Regions from separate parts of the Lactobacillus taiwanensis genome, predicted to be linked through region 2. Evidence: predicted binding sites of a transcription regulator. Region 2 holds the regulator's gene; the other holds the start of a gene.
What was found. Region 2 encodes HrcA, which represses chaperone genes, less so after heat shock. Its sites were predicted from a motif close to TTAGCACTCNNNNNNNNNGAGTGCTAA; they were not measured.
Positions count from the first base shown of each region.

Region 1: groES (co-chaperone GroES) is a predicted target of HrcA. The motif match lies at 1,640-1,666, and genes of this name have one in related genera.

Region 1 is NZ_CP059276.1:466,194-469,622, reverse strand. Features, by position in the region: gene groL (chaperonin GroEL) at 1-1,281, opposite strand, end outside; gene groES (co-chaperone GroES) at 1,312-1,596, opposite strand; gene H1A07_RS02235 (LiaF transmembrane domain-containing protein) at 1,813-2,571, opposite strand; gene H1A07_RS02230 (LytTR family DNA-binding domain-containing protein) at 2,568-3,026, opposite strand; gene H1A07_RS02225 (LOG family protein) at 3,203-3,429, opposite strand, start outside.
Region 2 is NZ_CP059276.1:782,715-786,143, reverse strand. Features, by position in the region: gene dnaK (molecular chaperone DnaK) at 1-982, opposite strand, end outside; gene grpE (nucleotide exchange factor GrpE) at 1,000-1,578, opposite strand; gene hrcA (heat-inducible transcriptional repressor HrcA) at 1,590-2,648, opposite strand; gene H1A07_RS10130 (hypothetical protein) at 2,791-2,931, opposite strand; gene abc-f (ribosomal protection-like ABC-F family protein) at 3,033-3,429, opposite strand, start outside.

The DNA of each region.
Region 1 (3,429 bases), 320 kb from region 2:
AGTGCCTTGGATGGACTTCATAACATCAACTAATGCAGTACCACCACCAGCAACGTAACCTTCTTCAACAGCGGCACGGGTTGCGTTCAAAGCGTCTTCGATTCTGTACTTTCTTTCCTTTAATTCAGTTTCAGTAGCAGCACCAACCTTGATGACAGCAACACCACCAGCAAGTTTAGCAAGACGTTCTTGTAACTTTTCACGGTCAAAGTCTGAAGTAGTGTCAGCAATTTGCTTCTTGATTTGATCTACACGTTCTGCAATAGCTTCCTTAGAACCAGCACCTTCAACAATAGTAGTTGAATCCTTGGTTACAGTAACCTTGCCAGCCTTACCTAATTGATCAATCTTAGTGTCCTTTAATTCAAGACCTAAGTCTGAAGAAATTACAGTACCACCAGTTAAGATAGCGATATCTTCAAGCATTGCCTTACGACGGTCACCAAAGCCAGGAGCCTTAACAGCAACAACGTTGAAAGTACCACGGATCTTGTTCAAAACAAGAGTTGGAAGAGCTTCACCATCAACATCATCAGCAATGATTAATAAGCTCTTACCTTGTTGAACGATTTCTTGTAATAATGGCAAGATATCTTGAATGTTAGAAATCTTCTTGTCAGTAATCAAAATGTAAGGGTTGTCTAAGTCTGCTTCCATCTTGTCGTTGTCAGTTACCATGTATTGTGATAAGTAACCACGATCGAATTGCATACCTTCAACTACTGAAAGTTCAGTATCAATACCCTTTGATTCTTCGATAGTAATAACACCATCGTGACCAACTTTTTCCATTGCATCAGCGATTAAGTTACCAACTTCAGTTGAAGCTGAAGAAACAGAAGCAACTTGAGCAATTTCGTCCTTAGTACTTACCTTGTGGCTAATCTTGTGTAATTCGTCAACAGCTGCCTTAGTAGCAGTTTCAATACCGCGACGAATACCAACAGGGTTTGCACCAGCAGTAACATTCTTCATACCTTCACGAACGATTGCTTGAGTTAAAACAGTAGCAGTAGTAGTACCGTCACCAGCAATGTCGTTAGTCTTTTGTGCAGCTTCAGAAACAAGCTTTGCACCCATGTTTTCAAAATGGTTTTCTAATTCAATACTCTTAGCGATAGTAACACCATCGTTAGTAATGTCAGGAGCACCATAGCTCTTTTCCAAAACAACATTTCTACCTTTAGGTCCTAAAGTTGTCTTAACAGTGTCTGCTAATTTATCAACACCTTTTAATAATGAGTGTCTTGCATTTTCAGAAAATTTAATCTCTTTAGCCATATTATATGCCACCTTTTATTTCAAATTTTATTACTTAACGACAGCTAATAAGTCGCTTTCACGAAGAACTAAGTACTTTTCGCCTTCGTACTTCAAGTTAGTGCCAGAGTATTTATCAAAAAATACAGTTTCACCTTTTGCAACTGACATAGGAATTAAGTCGCCATTTGCGTTGCGCTTACCATTTCCTACGGCAATAATTTCGCCCATTTGAGGCTTTTCTTTAGCGTTAGAAGCCAGGACAATGCCTCCAACTTTTTCTTCTTCTTCGTCTTTTACTTTAACGATCACGCGATCACCGATTGGTTGTAACACGTTAGTCCCTCCTGTACATAATTTAAATCTATAATTATATTACTTAGCACTCATATATCATAAGTGCTAACTTACAATTACGATAGTACATTGTTTATAAAAGAAAAGCAAGTATTTAGACACAAAAATTAGCACCTTTTTACCTAGAGTGCTAAAAAGTGCTAATTTACTTGGATATTTATTTAAAATTTCAATATGGATTGTCTTGTTCTAGTTCTAAACTCTCTTAATAGTAAGATCTCCCATGTTAGCACGACCTTGAAGTACTAATGTTGGCCCTTCTGCTGGTTGATCACCCTCAATAGTAAAATCACCAAATTTATGTTCAAGTTGATTATCAACTCGCCAAGAAGTTGGAATATAAATATTTATATCTCCCATCGACATATTGATATTAGCAACTACTTCATCCCCAGCAGGCTTAGCTGAATCAAGATATACATTAACATCTCCCATTGAAACATTCACAGTCACCGTTTCTAAGTGTTGCGAATGAACGTAACGCGAAGTAGAAGACATCTTTTCACTAATTACGATATTGTCACCATTGTCTGAACTAGATGTATCAGAGAATACGTGCTCAGCCTTAAATTTATGTGGAGCCTTCAAGTCTGACCAATTAGCATTAACTTTTTCACCATTAATAATCACAGTCGGTCTCCAGCTTTTCTTGAAAATTAATCTCAAACCTCCCCAGATTAAAAATGCTGCTAAAAGTACTGTCCAAGGAACTATACGCTCAATGTGAAGAGGTTTTGCATAAATAATTAATAGGAATGCAATTGAAAAAATACTGCCTCCTAAACTTTTATTAACTAATGATGTAATCAAAGTTGCTCCAAATACAATTGTCCAAAAAATTGCCCAAAAACCTAATTCTAGTGGCATCAAGTGGAGCTGATCTAAAACTAAAAATGCAGCTGCCGCAAGTAAACCTAGCCCCCAAAGAACTCTTCCAAAACTGGCCTTTCTCATGATAATGCCCTTCTCTCTTTTAATCTCTCATTTAAATCTCGGTAATATCTTCTTGAAACATAGACAGTTTTATATGAATCATGAAACTTAATCTGACAATTAGAGATCGATTTAGTAACAGCATAAATCTGATCTAAATTTAATATCGTCGATTTCGATACTCGCATGAACTGCCCATTTAATAAGTTTTCTAGTTCGTATAATTTATACTTAACAAAATATGCATTCCTAGTCGTATGCGCCATTACCTGCCTAGCGTCTGTTTCAAAAAAGAGAATATCGTTAATACTTAAATAATAGGAAGTATTGTCCATCATCCCTTCAATTTGATCAGGATGTTCTGAATCAGTTTGAAGTTGATGATAAATTCTTTCTACCTCAGGCGTTAAACTTTTAGCATGGATCGTTATTTCTGTCTCTTGCTGATCTGGATCAAGCTCAAGCTTAACTTTCACAATTCTCACTTCCTTGTTTCGTTCTTGATATTTATATTAAACATGGATATAAGATTAAAATCTAGTGAAATTGACTAAGCGGTTAATTTAAAGTTCCAAGCGGTCAAAAAAAGCATGAAACTAAAGATGTGGGGGAAAAATTAGTTCATACTTCTTTTAATTTTTAGCTTAATAAATTAATATTCTCGATAAGCTGGAGCCTGGTATTCTTTCATAAACTGCAAAATTTTATCAAAATCAGTTTCAAAATAAATTGCATCTAAATAAATATCTTCTAAAAAGTCGTCTTTATTCATCCGCTTGAGTAATTTATCTAAATTATCATAGAAACCATCATAATTATAGAAAGCCACCGGCTTAGCATTATCACCAATTGCTGTCCAAGAAATAGCTTGACTGATCT
Region 2 (3,429 bases):
CCCATTCTTTAACTGCCTTTTGAACTGCAGGAATACGAGTTGAACCACCGTTTAAAATAACTTTATCAATATCGTTAACAGTTAAACCAGCATCGCTTAATGCATTATCAAAAGCAATCTTAGTCTTTTGAACTAAGTCATCAGTTAATTCATCAAACTTGGCACGAGTCAAATCTGCTTCAAGGTGAAGAGGACCAGCTTCCCCTGCAGAAATAAATGGAAGTGAAATATGAGTTGATGAAACGCCAGATAAGTCTTTCTTAGCTTTCTCAGCAGCATCCTTCAAACGTTGTAAAGCCATCTTATCGTTAGATAAGTCAACACCATTTTCTTCCTTAAAGTTTTGGATTAACCAATCCATAATTCTTTTATCAAAGTCATCACCACCAAGGTGAGTATCACCATTAGTTGATAATACTTGGAAAACTCCATCACCTAATTGCAAGATAGAAACATCGAAAGTACCACCACCAAGGTCGTATACTAAAACTTTTTCATCATTTTCATCTTTATCAAGACCATATGCTAAAGCTGAAGCAGTTGGTTCATTGATAATTCTTTGAACATTTAAGCCAGCAATTTTACCAGCATCTTTAGTGGCTTGGCGTTGCGCATCATTAAAGTAAGCAGGAACAGTAATAACTGCATCAGTTACCTTTTCACCTAAGTAGTCTTCAGAAAACTTCTTGATGTATTGCAAAATGAAAGCTGAAATTTCTTGTGGTGTATATTGCTTATCGCCAACTTTAACCTTGTAGCCTTCTTCACCCATATGACTCTTAATTGAAACAATAGTGTTAGGATTAGTTATAGCTTGACGCTTTGCAACTTCACCAACTTGAATTTCACCATTCTTAAATGCAACTACAGAAGGAGTAGTACGGTTACCTTCTGGGTTAGTAATAATCTTAGGTTCTTTTCCTTCAAGCACGGCAACTGCTGAGTTAGTCGTACCTAAGTCAATACCAATAACTTTTGACATAAATATAACTTCCTTTCTTATTGAGCCACTACAACAATTGCTGGTCTTAATGTTCTATCTTTATATTGATATCCTTTTTGTAAAACTTTAATTACGTGATCCTTTTGATCATCATTTTCCGCTGCGACAGTTTGTACAGCTTGATGAAGGGATGGATCGAAAGGTTCGCCTTCAGCTTTAATTTCAGTAATTCCTTGATCTTTCATTGATTTAACTAATGAATCAAGAGTCATCTGAACACCTTTTTGAAGTTGTTTAGCAGCTTCATCATCAGCTTCAACAGCTAATGCACGCTCTAAATTATCCATTGCAGGCAAAACTTCTTTAGCTAAGCTTTGAGATTCATACTTAATTAATTGAGCACGTTCTTTTGCATAACGGGCTTGCATATTTTGAATCTCCGCTTCGCTACGTAAGTATTTATCTTCAAGATCCTTATTTTTAGCAGTTAGTTCAGCAATTTCCTTTTCATAATTTTTTGCTGGATTTTCCTTAACTTCCTCTTTCGGAGCTGATTTGGGATCTTTTTTTGGTGCCTTATCTGGGGTCACCTCGTCTTTTAAATCCTTTTCATGTGGAAACTCTTCTTTACTCACAGCTAACCTCCTTACTTAAATCTACCATAATAATCCAACAATTTCTTTGCTAGTTCATTTCTAAAATACTCGAGTAGTCCGATCATCTGCGAGTATGGCATGTTAGTTGGCCCTAGCAGTGCAATTGTTCCTTTACCATATTTACCAACACTATATTGTGCAGTAAGCAAGCTATAATCTTCTAACAAATCTGATGGTAATTCTGAGCCCAACTTAACTTGAACTTTCGAATTAGTACCATCTTTAATTTCATCTTCTGGATTAAAGCCAATCAAACTTGAAATAGCATCGTTTTGATCAATTAACTTATATAATGACTTAACTTTCGTTAAATCATCGTTTTCGTAATTACTTAAAAGATTAATTTGACCATCAACATACATTTGTTCACTCGCAGCGTCCTTAATAACATCTTGGAGCAAATCTAAAATTTCAGGTGCCGATCCGCCAGCTACCAAATGATCTGCAATTCTTTTAAGCAGCACTTCATTAATTGAACTAAGAGGCTTACCAACTAGGTGGTCATTGATCAATCTTACCGCTTTTTCAATCTCTTCTCCACTAGTATGATGAGGTAAAGTATAGATTTGATTCTTAACATTACCATCATCAGTAACTAAGATAGCCATCACTTGATGACTAGAAAGAGGAACAATCCTAAAACTAGTAACTTTAACAGAATGAGTTTCAGGACCTGCCGCAAAAGCAGTATAGTTAGTTAAATCGGACAATATCTTTGCAGCTTCTTGCACGATTTCATTAACTTGCTGAAAAGGTTGGTCTAATTGATAAACAATCTGATTATAAACAGATGCTGGTATCTTTACTGGATTAATTAAATGATCCAAATAATATCTATAACCAGCACTAGATGGAATCCTTCCACTAGAAGAGTGAGTTTTTTCAATTAAACCTTGCTCTTCTAAGGCAGCCATCTCGTTTCGAATAGTTGCACTTGAGACCTTGACAGGCAGTTGATTCGTCACGGTCTTAGAACCTACCGGCTCATGCGTCTGAGTAAAGTCCATAATAATAGTCTTCAAAATAAGTTCTTGCCGTTCAGTCAACATTTTCTCGCCCCCATCATTAGCACTCTTCTTTCCTTTGTGCTAACAATTTATATAATACCATATATTAGCAATTGTGCAAGCAGAGTGCTAAATCAATTTAATTTTTCACAAAAAAAAGCAAGTACTGAGTACTTGCGTAAGTTTATTTAATTGGTAGTTTAATTACAGTCTTTAATCTCTCCACTCTAGTTCCTCGCGGATCACTTAAATATATTTCATGATGATAGCGTGGATTTTTTATATCAATTGGATCACCACTTCCTGAAACTGCGAGATAGTTCATTTCAGGAACAGTTATTAATTCAGGTTTCTTTTTTTAGAAAATATAAATCTTTATATTCTTTTTTATAATCAAATACCAACTTTTTCTCTACCCCCCTTTAATTATTTAGCTTCTCCACCCCCTAATTTTATTCGTTTATCTGTAATCTGACTAATAAAATATTTATCATGTTCAATTAAGAGCATTGCCGGTTGTTCTTTTCTTAACATGTTAATTAACTGATCCTGATTAAATACGTCTAAATAATTAGCTGGCTCATCCCATAAATATATATCTGCTTCTTCTACCAATGATTTGGCAATCGCCACCCTTTTTTGCTGTCCCATACTCATTTCTTCAATTTTTGTGGCAAAGCTTTCTCTCGGAAAACCCATTTTTCTAAGAATATTTAATAGATTTTCATAAGATATTTTTTCTTTTTCTGCAAACTGAAATAAACTACCAGAATATTCAATAAAATTTTGTGGTAAATATGATATTTTCAAGCCATTAACAATA